Regions from separate parts of the Listeria tempestatis genome, predicted to be linked through region 2. Evidence: a T-box and tRNA genes for the amino acid it is inferred to sense, from the RefSeq annotation. Region 2 holds a T-box; the other holds one or more tRNA genes.

Region 1 (7,746 bases), on a different contig from region 2:
TTGTGATTCAGCAATTGTTTGAATATCTTTCTTCACACTATCTTCGCCAAGCATTTTATTAAAGTCTTTCAGTAAGTTAACAAAATCTTTTTTAGTTAAAGTTGTTGTCAGATTACCATCATCATCTTCTGTAAAGCGACTTTCATCCATACCTTTTAAGTAATCTGTAACGGTTTCATTCATCTTCTTTTGTAAATCTTCCGTTGCTTTCGCGACCGATTCAGATGGTTTAGTTTTTTCATCACCTGTCTCGCCTAATGATTTTGAAAGTTCTGATGTACTAATATATTTATCTTTCAAATCCGGATATGCTTGATTAATTTTAGAAAAAATTCCGCCAGTTTGTTGATCAAGAAGCGCCTTTAAATTTTCATTTGGATTAACAATTGTATCGAGTGGAATATACGACTCACCTGTTTTATTGTTCATCAAAACGTCCACTTCAAAATTAAAATTAAGGGCGCCGTTTGAGATGAGGTTGAATTCCACATAAGATTTCTCCGCTTTTTTATCAATAGACGCTGTTGCATCAAGCTGCATTTTCTTAAGCATGGCTATTGTAGCCGCATCACTACCATAAATATCGTCTGATTCGAGATTATCAATTTTAAACGACATTTTTTGAGTGTATTGATCTGGAACATCGAGTGCATTTGAATACGTGTCAGCAAATTTCTCTTGCGGCGTTTTCCCACAAGCTGCAAGTACTAACATTAAGACTAACAAAACTGATAAAACTAACCCTTTTTTCATAAAAAATCCTCCTGTGCTTGTACTATGTAACTACTTCAATTTATCATAATTTCGCAATGAATACAATCAAATACAAAAAAACTAGCGGCTATTTATTAGCCACTAGATTTTATGTGATATACCTAGTCTTTTACAATTATTTTCGTTGCGGCTGCAGATACTGTTCCTGGAGACGGGGCAACTAATTTTACACCTTCTGGAAAGATAGCTTGAAACTTCGTGCCTTTTTGGAAATCTGTTGATTCGATTGCCTTACCAGACTCATTTACAATCGAAGTTGAGTTATCGAAGGTAAAAACAACATTTGATGCATCACTTTCCGCAGCACCTTGCCAAGTTAATATTCCAGAAGCTGTCACTTGATTTCTACTCGTGATTTCACTTGCATCCGTTATACTTCCATCTATTACTAAATAATTAACAGCCTCATCATTTGAACATGCCGCAAGTAGAAAGAGGCTCATTATTAAAATCGAAATAATTTTTTTCATTGTCTATCCTTTCGCACGTTTGTTGACCTTAGCATAGCATGCCTACAGTCTTTTAAACAAGCTTAAGCGTATTTCTTAAACAATTCTTATAAACTCCCTATAAAAAAACCTAAACCGGCAAACGAAATGCCTAAACCATACGATAAAATCATATATACCGACAAAATTCCCGTTCTTTTTTGTAAATACAGTTCCGTGCTTTCCACTTTAAAAGTCGAAAATGTTGTATAGCCACCCATAAATCCAGTCCCAATAAGGAGCTGCCACAAATCAGAAAGCTGACTCGAAACAAGCAGGCCTAGAAGAAAAGAACCCGAAAGATTGATGAGGAAGGTTGCCCACGGAAAATCGGTCTTCCACTTATTTTTCATCCAAACCGAGATTCCGTAACGCGTCATCCCACCAAAAGCCGCGCCAATGCCGACAAGCAAAAAGTTAAGCATGACGATTCACCCACTTTGCAGAAAAGAAGTAACCGAGTTTTGCGAAGGCAAGGCCACCCATCAAGCTGATTCCGATGTAAAGTCCTGCTATTCCAATGTGTCCTGCCTGAATTAACTGGATATTTTCCACGCTAAAGCTTGAAAATGTTGTAAATGCCCCGATAAAACCAGTTCCGAGCCCCGCAATGAACTCCGGCCGCACTTTCGGATTTGCCGCAACCGCCTGCGTCACAACTGCAAGCAAAAAACACCCTATTAAATTCACCGTGAGGGTCGCAGCGGGAAAGGTATTCCCCCCCATAAGTAAGCTAATCCCATAACGCGTCATGCCACCTAGCGCGCTAAAGATGCCGACATATAAAAAATACATATTTACTCCTCCAATCAAAAACTCCTGTTGAAAAAAACATAGCAAACTATGTCTCTTTCAACAGGAGTCATCAGCGCAAAACGCAATAATAGCGAACTCCATCGCCTCTTTTACTATATGCTTTTAGCGCTTTTTTTGCAAGAAAAATATTTATGCAAAATCACTTATAATCGTTGACAAAACCTCTAAAAAAATACTATAATACTTTTTGTTGGTACAAATTACGCGGTCGTGGCGGAATCGGCAGACGCGCTAGGTTGAGGGCCTAGTGGGCATTAGCTCGTGGAGGTTCAAGTCCTCTCGGCCGCATTATATTAGATTGAGAATACTCTAATATCAAGAAGTTTGTGAGTCCTGCGCGTATGCCATTACGCTATGACCACAAGCTTTTTTTACAGGTTAAATGAGTCTCTGACATAGTGAGAAGGTCATTTTCCATAAAAAAGTCTCGATTAAGTACAGGAGAGAAGTCAATCGTTTATCAAATGACTGTGCTTGACGATGATTTTGTTTTAGAGGAATTTATGAAAAAAGTAGTAATAGTCTAGGTGAATTATGTTAGATATGGTATAATTGAAAGAAAGCAGAAGAAATTATTAATGAAGAAAAGGTGAGTAAAATGACTGAAAACAACATAATCTTAAATAGGTTTTTTACTCAAAGAATATTCTCAAATTTGCTAGATAATAAATCTACATCAATTTATAATAATTGTGTGGAGAAATATGTTAACTTAGAGTTAAGAACTGAAATATCGAATAAAGATATTATAAGTGAAGTCTATAACTATATGAATAAAGAGTATAGAAATGAGTATTTTTATAAAAATACTTTGTTGAATAAATTACTTCTAGGTAGACATAGTTTAAACACCACAACAGCGTTATCAGAGGTACCAATTAATAGGTCAAAGGCAGATTTTGTTTTGATAAACGGGAAAGCTATAGTTTATGAAATCAAAACGGAGCTGGATACATTCGATAGACTATTTTCACAATTGGCAGATTACTATAAAGCTTTTGATCATGTGTCAGTAGTTACTTCGGAGAACAATTATGCTAAAGTTATGGACCTTTTAAAAGATACTAATGTGGGAATTAGTATTTTAACACGTAGAAATACTATTAGCTTAAGAAAAGAACCAGTTCAGGATAGAGGTAAATTAGACTTTATAACAATGTTTAAAGTGTTAAGAAGAGTAGAATACGAAGAAATAATAATGGATTACTACGGTGAGCTGCCTGAAACCAATCAATTTAGCTACTACAAAGAATGTTTTAAGTATTTCAAGCAAATTCCAATAAATCACTCGTATGAGGCGATGTTAGTCATATTAAAGAAAAGGGCGCGTGTTCAAATAGATGCCTATGATGATATTGTTCCATATGAGTTGAAATCCTTAGCCTATTTCTCTAAATATACTAAAGAGGATTATACTAAGTTAGATAGCTTTTTAAAACATAACTGGGAGGAATAGAAAATGTATTTTCCATATTTACGAGGTAAGCAATTTGAACTATTAGCATTACGGGAGCTAGTTGAAAATAATCTAATAAGTAAAGAAGTAATTATCCCAATTATTGAGCCTTTAAAACCCACATCAACACTACTAAAAACACTAGAATGTTTTAATGAACAGGATATGAATATTGGTTTCATTACGAATCCTATGGTTGGGAATTTTGAAGAAGAACGAGATAAGCTAAGTACAAAGAATCTGGAGCATCTTAATAAGTTAATGAGTAATAGCTCAATTATAAATGCGCATATAATGAACAAAAATAGTCTTCATGAAATTAGAATGTTAGAAGTTTCAAAAAAACAGTTGATAACCATTTTCAATAGTAAAGAAGTAAATCATTTAGCTACATTCAATACAATACTTATTGAAACTAAGCCTATTTTTAGTCTTATCCCTGATGACAGCGCTTTCAGAAGAGGGGTAAACACTAATAAAATTCTTTTTGCAGACAAATTTGAGAAAAAAGATAGGAATTCCGATTATTGTGGTATAGATGATGAGTTCTTTTCATCGGATCATAAATTTTTTAGCGATGAGGGGTATAAAGGGTTCTCAGATTATTCTGTCATAGGATCAGATTTTAAGGAAAAAGGATTTGCCCCATATGCGGTTGTTATCCATATTGTTTATTTTGATAAGGAAAATAATCTCAGAGTAAAGCACTTTGTATCTGATTCTAACGACGATATAACTGATCCCGCTGGGAAGTTTTCAGAAGCATTGCGGAAGTTAATTGAATGGTCTGATAATGTGGACATCGACACTTATGGGCTTAAACAATTCAGAAAATATTATGAAGATAAAAAATATCCGGGTTTAGGTACAGTTAAGAAGGTGTCTGTGATGCATCATCTAGAATTAATGAATCAATATTTACTTCAGCATCGAGGTGAGAACAGTGATATGTTGTGAGATGTGCTTCCGAGACTATGAAATAAAAAGTATTATTAAGAGCTTTGGAATACAAGGGCAATGTGAAACGTGTAGAAGAAAAAAAGTTTTTATTTACGATACAGATTCTAGGCATCAAGAAATTGTAGGATTGTTCAGTGATTTGTTGAATATATACACACCTGTGTCAAGGCTTAAGAACTATCCAGAAGAAAAGAATAATATGTTGAAAGATGAGTTAGTTGATACTTGGGATATTTTCTCCATAGACAAAGAATCAGCATATAGGCTAATTAAGGAAATTTGCTCTGAAGACTACGCATTTGACCCAGAGGTATTTTGTAATCCTATTGGTATTGAAGAATTTTCAGACGGGGCATACCTTAGAGAGCATTCTATTCTTAAAGGAGTTTCTTGGGATGAGTTTACAGCCGATATAAAATCTAAAAATAGATTTCATACAGAGCATATCAACAAAGATATACTGGGTAAATTTTGCGATATTGCCAGATTGACCATAAAAAAAGAAGAGCATTTTTTTAGAGCAAGAATAGTTAAAGATGAGTCTTTTGATATAGATAAGATGGGGGCTCCACCTGAGGAGCTAGCAACGGATGGTAGAGCTAATACTAAGGGAATATCTGCTCTATATCTGTCTAATAACGAGACAACAGCAATACATGAAACTAGGGCTGGTGCGAGAGATATAGTAGCTGTAGCAAAATTTAAACTTAAGGAGGATATCCATGTTGTTGATTTTACTGCTATTAATAAGTTGAGTCCCTTTTCTGAAAGAATCAAAGATTATACAGAACTTGCTGTAAATAAGCAACATTTAAAAAAAATAGGAGAAGAAATTGCTAAACCACTTAGAAAAAATGACGATACACTTGAGTATATCCCTACACAATATGTCAGTGATTTTATTAAGTCACAAACTAATGATGTAGGAGAAAGTAAATTTCATGGTATCAGGTATAAAAGTACAATGCATACTGATGGATTTAATCTAGCAATTTTTGACCAAAATTTATTTGAAGGCATTTATGTTGAGGAGCATATTATTAATAATATTCATTACAGCTCATCTAGAAATGACTAGTCGAAAGACTATTACAGTCGTAATCTACAAGAATTACGATTTTTTTTAAAGAAAATCAACATTAGAAAGGTATTAAGTATGTCGAGGCTCATGATTGCATTCTCATTAAGCTAAAATAAAGTGTATGTTGAGGTCTTGTGGGCATTAGCTCGTGGAGGTTCAAGTCCTCTCGGCCGCATTATATGTAGAGAACGGGTTTTAGGATTAGGTTTCTGAAACTCGTTTTTTTTAATAAAACTTACTTATTTTTACAAATTTCAGCTTTTGCCAAGCAAAACACTTTTTATTTTCTCAAAAAACGATACAATGAAAGCGAAACCAATTTATGGAGGCGAGTTATATGAAGGTAGCCAGTTTTAATATTTGTTGTGATATTGAAAAAACAGGTGATATTGCTTGGTCCGTCAGATTGCCACTTATTAAACAAATTATTCGCGAAGAGGCGTTTGATGTTTTCGGAGCTCAGGAACTTGTGCCAAACCAGTTATGGGATTTAAATAAGGAGTCACTTTATGAGCATTATAGTTTGTTTCGCGACGGTGGGCAGACGGGCGAGGCCATCAGTATTTTCTACCTGAAAGCACGGTTTGATTTGCTCGATACGGGCCATTTTTGGCTCTCTCAAACCGAACAAATCCCGTCCGCTTACAAAGATGCCGCTTTTAAACGCACTTGCATTTGGGTAAAATTGTTGGATACGCAAACGGGTGGTAGCTTTTATGTTTTTAACACACATTTTGATCACATTTCAATTGAAGCGCGTACATATTCCGCAAAACTGCTTAAAGAGCGACTGCCGCAAGATGCTCCGCTTGTTTTGCTGGGCGATTTTAATTCTACCCGTGAATCTGAGGCGTTTGACATTTTAAATGCACACTTTCAAAATGCTGGTAAGGAAAATACACAGGCCACTTTTAACGGCTTTTCGACTGATGAAAAAAATCATGAAGAAATTGATTTCATTTTCACCCAACAATTTCGCGTTCTGCAATTTTATGTTGTGACTAAAACATTTGACGGACTTTTCGCGTCCGATCATTATCCGGTTGTTGCGGAAATAGAAGAAGCCCACTAGAATTCTAGCGGACTTCTTCTATTATTTTTTTCGCATAGCTTAAATTAATTTGCCCGGCTTCGAGCATCTTTTCAGCCACCCAGTCAATTTCAGCGCCAGTTGCGCCAGCAGAAATGGCTGTTGATTTCGCTTGTAGCGACATATGACCGCGCTGAATGCCTTCTGTTACTAAGGCTTTTAGGGCAGCTAAATTTTGCGTAAGTCCAACAGAAACGGCTAACATCGCGAGCTCTTCGGCATTTTCCACCTTGGCGATTTTTTGTGCCAAAGTAGCAAGTGGCGAAATCGCGATAGAGCCACCAACAGTTGCAACCGGCATGGGAAGCGTTAACTCGCCCACTAAATCGCCTGCATCATTTACCGACCAGCGACTCATTGGCCTGTAGCGTCCGTCTTTTGCGGCGTAAGCATGGGCGGCTGCAGAAATACTGCGGACATCATTGCCAAACGCTAGTAAAACCGCGTCAATACCGTTCATAATGCCTTTGTTGTGAGTTGCCGCCCTGTAAATATCCGCATCACTAAACGCAGTAGCCCGCACAATGCGGTCACGCACCTCTTTTCCACCATTATTTTTGTCTAAAAGGAGGTTTGCGGGAATCGTACAAGTGGCAGTTGCCGTTGCCATGTCTGTTAAGTTCGATAATATTTTCATTTCGGCAGTTCCGCTTGTTAGGCGTTCGATTTCCGGTGCAAGCGCCTCAACCATCGTGTTAATCATGTTCGCACCCATCGCTTCCCGTGTTTCCACATGTAGATGGACCACGAGCAGTTTTTCCTCAGTCGTTTCAATTTCGCGGATAACAATTTCGCGTGCGCCCCCGCCGCGTTTTGCAAGCGAAGGATACGCCGCATTCGCCGTATCAATTAGCTCCACCTGCTCTTTTTCGATTGCGACTTTCGCACGCTCAAAATTAGTCACGCCGTACACGGCAATTTGTCCAGCCATAAGACGACCAGAACTCGTTGCAGTCATCCCGCCAGAACGGGCAATCAATTTGGAACTAGAGCTCATGGCGGCGATGACCGAAGGCTCCTCGGTTGCCATTGGAACGGCGTATTCTTTGCCGTTCATCACCATATTTAAACCAAGACCAAG
Region 2 (7,746 bases):
GATAAAATTTGAGAATGTCAAAAAAAATTTTCGATCTTCTGGTTTAGAGAATGTGTCATTTGAGTTGCCTAATCATGGTCTATTTATTTTATATGGCAAAAGTGGTAGTGGTAAAACAACCATTTTGAACTTGTTAGCATCGTTAGAAAAACCTGATTCGGGTAATGTGACAATAAGTAATCACACAGTCACATACATGATGCAAACAGACATGCTTTTCTATAATCTGTCTGTGGAAGAAAATCTAATTATTAAGCTCCAGGCGACAACTATAGATAAGAAAAATTATGAGCATGAACTATTGGGCTTGTGTAAACTTTTAGGTATTGAAGAATTATTGAAAGAACAAGTCTCGATTCTCTCAGGAGGAGAAAAACAGAGAGTTGCTTTTGTTCGTGCGATGCTAGGGGAGGCGAATTTACTACTTTTAGATGAACCAACGTCTGAGCTCGATGCGCATAACAAGAGGGTAATTATGAAATATCTTAAACATTTATCTCAAAAGAAATTAGTTATTATTGCGAGTCATGATAATGAAATTAAAAACTTCGCAGATAAAGTAATCATCATGAAGGACGGTCATGTGAATGAATAGAAAACTAGTCGCGCGTTTATTTAGAAAAAAAACCTACCAATCATTAAAATTATCACAAATTATATTTATTTTCTCTCTCTTGATTGTAAGTTGCATATTACTATACTTAGCCAATCAATATTTTCAAATTAATCAAGATTATTTAAAAAATAACAATGTCAAAGTTATTGAAATCTTGAGTAAAACTCAAAAAAATGTCACTGAAGAGATTGTAAGAGAAGATGTGGAGATAATAAATGAACATTTTAAAGAGAAGAGAATAAATAAAAAAGGGATTGCATATCCGGTATACGGTTTGAAAATAGGAATGGAGTTATCTGGCGATGAACGACCTGTTTTTATAACAGGTATAGATAAAGAACTAGATTTTTTAATCGGGGACAAAATAGATTTAAAAAATGGAACTATGGCTGTTTTGAAATCAAGAAATTCATCTCTTGAGCTCCAAGTTCCAATTATTGAAGAAAAGAATGGTGGTATAAGTTCTAATGATTATGAAGTGCTTAAATATGCAGCCATTCAAGGAGCTAAATCCGACAATCCTTTATTCATTAATTCTACTCCCTTTCATCGTGCCTATGTTAACTTAGATGAATTTGATCAGATATTAAAAGTGATTTATGCTAAAAGTGAGAATGATTTAGCATATAATAAAGAGCAAAATTTGGAAAAAATTATCGTCTATGTGAGTAACACAACGGATGTAGACCAAATGGGGCTAGCTTTGAAAAATTTAGGTTATGATACAAGCTATACGTTTAGTAATTTTTCTAACTTTACAGCTAATCTAAGGATGGGGGAATTGCTATTATTTATTATAGGATCTATCATTTTGCTAGCTTCGATAACGAGTATAGCTTTCCTAACTTTTAATTTTTTGAATGCAAACAAAAAAGAAATCGCTATTTTGAAACTACTGGGTTATCAAAATAACGATATTTCGCATATCTATTTAAACATTATTAGTCGGAATTATGGAATTGGTGTAGCTATAAGTTCAGTGATTTTTATGCTAATATCCTTGTTACCATTTTTTGAAGTGCCGATTTATATTGCGATGAGTATAATAATAATGGATGTGTTTATTTATGGAGTAATTATTCTCATTATTTATTTAGGTAAGATTAATCGGTTAGCTAATACGGACTTCTTAGATTTGCTGAAACAAGGTAGAGAATTTGATTAGAACCGCCTTGCCAAAAGTGTGAAAATCGGCTACAATAAAGCTAACTTCAAAATGAGATGCGATAAAAGGAGTAGTAGTCCGATTTTCTTTTGCTTAGAGAGTCAGCGGTTGGTGCGAGCTGAACAAAGGGACGGGTGAACTTGCCTTTACAAAAATTCGCACGTTATCCGCGTTAAGGATGATAAAAGTTGAGTGAATGTCACTAATTTGGGTGGTACCGCGGAAGAAACAGTCTTTCGTCCCATAGCAATTATGCTATTGGGGCGGAGGACTTTTTATTTTGTGCATCTCAAAAAATAGGTAGAGAGAGGGAGTAAAAATGAGTTTTAATCATAAAGTAGTTGAACCAAAATGGCAAAAATATTGGGATGAGAAGAAAACATTCCGCACGACGAGTGATGCTGATAAGGAAAATTTTTATGCGCTAGATATGTTTCCATACCCGTCTGGTGCTGGGCTACATGTTGGGCATCCAGAAGGTTACACGGCAACAGATATTTTGTCGCGTATGAAACGTGCACAAGGGTATAATGTGCTTCATCCGATGGGCTGGGATGCATTTGGTTTGCCAGCTGAACAGTATGCGATTGATACAGGGAACGATCCAGCTGAATTTACGGCTCACAATATTGAAAACTTTACACGTCAAATTAAATCGCTTGGATTCTCCTATGACTGGGAGCGCGAAATTAATACGACAGATCCAGGTTATTATAAATGGACACAATGGATTTTTGAAAAATTGTATGAAAAAGGATTGGCCTATGAAGCAGAAGTCGCAGTGAATTGGTGTCCAGCGCTTGGAACGGTGCTTGCTAATGAGGAAGTTATTGACGGGAAAAGTGAACGCGGTGGGCATCCTGTTTTTCGGAAACCAATGCGCCAGTGGATGCTTAAAATTACGGCGTATGCGGATCGTTTGCTAGATGATTTGGAGCTTGTCGATTGGCCTGAAAATATTAAGGATATGCAGCGCAATTGGATTGGTAAATCAACTGGGGCAGAAGTCAATTTTGCAATTGATGGCGCGAATCAATCGTTTGCTGTTTTCACGACACGTCCAGACACACTTTTTGGTTCAACGTATGCTGTATTGGCACCAGAGCATGACTTGGTGGATGTTATTACGACACCAGAACAAAAAGAGGCCGTCATTTCGTATCGCAAAAAAGTGGAACTAAAAAGCGAACTAGAACGTACTGATTTAGCCAAAGAAAAAACAGGTGTCTTTACGGGAGCCTATGCGATAAACCCAGTTAATGGCTCTAAAATGCCGATTTGGGTTGCTGATTATGTACTCATTCAATACGGTACAGGCGCTGTGATGGCAGTTCCAGGGCACGATGAACGGGACCACGAATTTGCGCAACAATTTAATCTTGAAATTGTGGAAGTTGTGAAGGGTGGAGATGTTTCTAAAGCAGCTTATAGTGGCGACGGAGAACATGTAAATTCTGACTTCTTGAACGGTTTGAACCAAGCAGATGCTATTCAAAAAGTTTGTGATTGGCTAGAAGCGAATGGCTCGGGTACACGAAAAACAACATACCGTTTGCGTGATTGGCTTTTTAGTCGCCAACGTTACTGGGGCGAACCAATTCCCGTTATCCACTGGGAGGACGGGGAAACAACACTCGTTCCTGAAAATGAGTTGCCACTTCTTTTGCCTAAAGCAACGGAAATTAAGCCATCTGGTACAGGCGAATCACCACTTGCGAATTTGACCGATTGGGTAAATGTGGTGGATGAAAATGGTCGAAAAGGTCGTCGCGAAACGAATACGATGCCACAATGGGCTGGTTCTAGCTGGTATTTCTTGCGCTACATCGACCCGAAAAATGCGGATAAAATTGCAGATCCAGAAAAATTGAAAGCTTGGCTACCTGTTGATGTGTATATTGGCGGAGCGGAGCATGCAGTTCTTCACTTGCTATACGCACGTTTCTGGCACAAATTCCTATATGATATTGGGGTTGTTCCTACAAAAGAACCATTCCAAAAACTTTTTAACCAAGGAATGATTTTGGGAGAAAATAACGAGAAAATGTCTAAATCTCGCGGTAATGTTGTCAACCCAGATGAAGTCGTTGAAAAATACGGAGCGGACACGCTACGCTTGTATGAAATGTTCATGGGACCACTTGAAGCTTCTATCGCTTGGAGTGAAAACGGGCTTGAAGGTGCGCGTAAGTTCCTTGACCGGGTGTACCGCCTTTTTGTTTCTGACGCAGGCAATTTGCAAGCGAAAGTGACGAAAGAAAACGATGGCAAACTTGAACGTGCGTACCATCAAATGGTGAAAAGTGTGACGAATGATTACGAAAATCTGCGTTTTAACACTGGGATTTCAGCGCTAATGATTTTTGTGAATGAAGCGTATAAAGCAGACACTATTCCAACAGCATATGCAGAAGGCTTCGTAAAATTGCTTGCTCCAATTGCGCCGCATGTAGGAGAAGAAATTTGGTCCATTTTCGGATATCAAGAATCTATTGCATACGAAGCATGGCCGACGTTTGATGAGTCAAAACTAATTGAAGATGAAGTAGAAATTGTGCTTCAAGTGAACGGCAAAGTGAAAGCGAAAGCAATTGTTGCAAAAGCAATGCCAAAAGAAGAACTAGAAGCATTCGCTAAGCAAAATGAGCGCATCCAAGCAGAACTAGAAGGTAAGACAATTCGCAAAGTAATTGCCGTACCAGGAAAACTTGTCAATATTGTCGCAAATTAAAAAGAGGGGGAGACCCCTCTTTTTTAGGAAATGAGACGATTACAAGAGGATTTGGAACTGTTTGTAAGGGAGATAAAACGTTTAGGAGGAAAAAACATGGAACAGTTAAAAAACATCATTCCAGAGCCATTTATCCAAGATTTTTTAAAAAATGAAAAAAAAGCTATTCAATTATCGTTTGTAGATGAAGGACTATTAGATTTAAAAACAAGCAAAGCAGGAGGAAGAGGATATTTGCCTAAATCAGTGAATTATCCAGTAAATAAGAAAGGGATGCCGCTATCACTTCTTGCACAAATTAACTTTGAAGAGATGCCCTTTTTAGAAAACTTTCCTCAACAAGGCTTGCTCGCTTTTTATGTGGATATGTATGATGATTTAATCGGGCTTGATTTTAAAAATCAAAAAAATACGGATGGTTTTCGAGTTCTTTATTTTGCGGAATTAAATGAAATAAGTTATACGCGAGAGGAACAAGATGCCCTTTTCACTGTATTTGAAAAGGAAGAGTTATACAAAATTGTATCGGATGAATTTAAAATGACAGGTCAAATAGAATCGCGAGTCATTATTTCTAATAGTTATGATTTTTTTAAAGCTTATGGGAAAAACGCCTATGAATTTTATGAAGATGCTTTTTTAGAAAAAGCGGATGATATTATGGACGCTATTTATGAACACATTCCAGTTGCAGGCAGCCTTATTGGCGGCTATCCTTTTTTCACACAAGAAGACCCAAGACAATATGAAAAACATGTTACAGAAACCGAATTGCTTTTTCAATTAGATACTGAAAAAATTGGCGATGGTGAAATCATGTGGGGAGATTCTGGAATTGGGAACTTTTTCATTTCAAAAGAAGATTTAAAGAAGAAAGATTTTAGTCGTGTCTTATATAATTGGGATTGTTACTAAGCAAGCACTAGATGTATAGTTTTACCAAAGGAAATGAGCGGAATTTTATTTTTGTGAAAAATTTTAAAAAACATACTGAATAGGAGATTTAACATCCGTGATAATCTTGACGAATCCTCTTGTTTTATGTTATATTAGTAGACGGTGTTAAATCACACACGCATTGTGACAAATGAGAGGGTGCTTGACTTTTCAAGTCTTTTGTTTGGATGAACGATTGCGGAGGGCGACTTGTCGCAAAAATAAAACCATAGGAGGGAATAACATGCCTGTTATTTCAATGAAACAATTATTAGAAGCTGGTGTTCACTTTGGACATCAAACACGCCGTTGGAACCCAAAAATGAAGAAATATATCTTCACGGAACGTAACGGAATTTACATCATCGATTTACAAAAAACGGTTAAAAAAGTAGACGAAGCTTTCAACTTCATGCGTGAAGTTGCTGCTGACGGCGGGACTATCCTTTTTGTTGGTACTAAAAAACAAGCGCAAGATTCTGTTAAAGAAGAAGCGGAACGTTCTGGTCAATACTTTGTAAACCATCGTTGGTTAGGTGGAACGCTTACAAACTTTGAAACAATTCAAAAGCGTATTAAACACCTTAAAAAAATCGAAAAAATGGAAGAAGACGGTACTTTCGAAGTTTTACCTAAGAAAGAAGTTGTTCTTCTGAAAAAAGAAAAAGAAAAATTAGAGCGCTTCTTGGGCGGTATTAAAGATATGAAAGGTCTTCCTGATGCAATGTTCATCGTTGACCCTCGTAAAGAGCGTATCGCAGTAGCAGAAGCTCGTAAATTAAATATTCCTATCATCGGTATTGTAGATACTAACTGTGATCCTGATGAAATTGATTATGTAATCCCTGCAAACGATGACGCGATTCGTGCGGTTAAACTATTAACTGCTAAAATGGCTGATGCAATCATCGAAGTCAACCAAGGCGAAGAAAACGTTGAAGCTCCTGTAGAAGAAGTTCAATCTACTGAAGAAGTGAAGGCGGAAGAGTCTACTGAAGCTTAATTTTTGATGAAACATTCTGAGGTGATAAGAGATTTAACTTATCACCTTTTTTAAAAGTTAACTATTGGAGGGAAAATAAAATGGCAAACATTACTGCTCAAATGGTAAAAGAATTACGTGAAAAAACTGGCGCAGGTATGATGGATTGTAAAAAAGCGTTAGTAGAAACTGATGGAGATATGGATAAAGCAATCGACTATCTTCGTGAAAAAGGAATTGCGAAAGCAGCTAAAAAAGGTGACCGTATTGCTTCTGAAGGTATGACTCACGTTGTAAGTAACTCGAAACATGCTGTTGTTTTAGAAGTCAATGCTGAAACTGACTTTGTTGCTAAAAACGATAACTTCATTGCCTTAGTAGATAAATTAGCGAATCATTTGTTAGCTGTTAAACCAGATAACTTAGACGACGCTTTAAAAACTGAAATTGAAAGTGGCGTAACTGTTCAAGATTACATCACTGAACAAATTACAAAAATCGGTGAAAAAATTTCACTTCGTCGTTTTGAAATCAAAGAAAAAGCTGACAACCATGCGTTCGGCGAATACATTCACATGGGTGGACGTATCGGCGTTTTAACACTTCTTGAAGGTACTGATAAGGAATCAGTAGCAAAAGATGTTGCGATGCACATCGCTGCTATTAATCCAAAATACATTTCTCGTGACGATGTAGATGCTGCTGAAATCGCACACGAAAAAGAAATTTTAACGCAACAAGCTCTAAACGAAGGCAAACCTGAAAAAATCGTTGAGAAAATGGTGGAAGGTCGCTTAACTAAATGGTTGAGTGAAATCTCCCTTTTAGACCAACCTTTCGTTAAAAATCCTGACATTACTGTTGGCGAATACGTGAAACAAAACGGTGCAACGGTTGCATCATTCGTTCGCTTTGAAGTCGGCGAAGGCTTAGAGAAAAAAGAAGATAACTTTGTAGAAGAAGTTATGAATCAAGTGAAAAAAGATTAATTATAGTTGATTTAAAACCCGTTATTTGTTAAGAATAGCGGGTTTTTGTTTTAATAAAGGCTGAATTATTTGGTGATTTTTATGAGAGCCTAAAAAATCCTCGAATTGCGTTTTGATTGAATTAAAGAGAAAATAAACTTAGTGAGTTGACTAATGGGTTATGGGGAGTTTGTTTGCATAAAAAGAATTATACATCATGCTTTTATCTTCATTTTATGATAGCATTAAGAAAATAGAAATCAAGGGAGATTGCTATGGAAAAAATGCAGAAATTTATCAACATCTTGTTTCTAAGCTGTTTATTGATGCCAGTAACACTTTTCATTT

What was found. A T-box is a leader RNA that pairs with one kind of tRNA and senses whether it is charged. The one in region 2 lies ahead of leuS (leucine--tRNA ligase), so its partner is inferred to be a tRNA-Leu.
Region 1: it has a tRNA-Leu gene. The T-box ahead of leuS (leucine--tRNA ligase) is inferred to sense a tRNA for this amino acid. The anticodon was not compared.

Annotation. Positions count from the first base shown of each region.
Region 1 is NZ_CAUYTK010000004.1:40,434-48,179, forward strand. Features, by position in the region: gene R8923_RS06820 (Lmo2079 family surface lipoprotein) at 1-753, opposite strand, end outside; gene R8923_RS06825 (hypothetical protein) at 876-1,244, opposite strand; gene crcB (fluoride efflux transporter CrcB) at 1,331-1,687, opposite strand; gene R8923_RS06835 (CrcB family protein) at 1,680-2,057, opposite strand; fluoride riboswitch at 2,112-2,172, opposite strand; tRNA gene R8923_RS06840 (tRNA-Leu) at 2,283-2,366, shown strand; gene R8923_RS06845 (sce7726 family protein) at 2,677-3,534, shown strand; gene R8923_RS06850 (sce7725 family protein) at 3,538-4,491, shown strand; gene R8923_RS06855 (RES family NAD+ phosphorylase) at 4,478-5,572, shown strand; gene R8923_RS06860 (endonuclease/exonuclease/phosphatase family protein) at 5,913-6,647, shown strand; gene R8923_RS06865 (hydroxymethylglutaryl-CoA reductase, degradative) at 6,652-7,746, opposite strand, start outside.
Region 2 is NZ_CAUYTK010000001.1:38,324-46,069, forward strand. Features, by position in the region: gene R8923_RS00290 (ATP-binding cassette domain-containing protein) at 1-595, shown strand, start outside; gene R8923_RS00295 (FtsX-like permease family protein) at 588-1,781, shown strand; T-box leader at 1,833-2,028, shown strand; gene leuS (leucine--tRNA ligase) at 2,101-4,512, shown strand; gene R8923_RS00305 (YwqG family protein) at 4,609-5,427, shown strand; gene rpsB (30S ribosomal protein S2) at 5,693-6,451, shown strand; gene tsf (translation elongation factor Ts) at 6,532-7,419, shown strand; gene R8923_RS00320 (hypothetical protein) at 7,674-7,746, shown strand, end outside.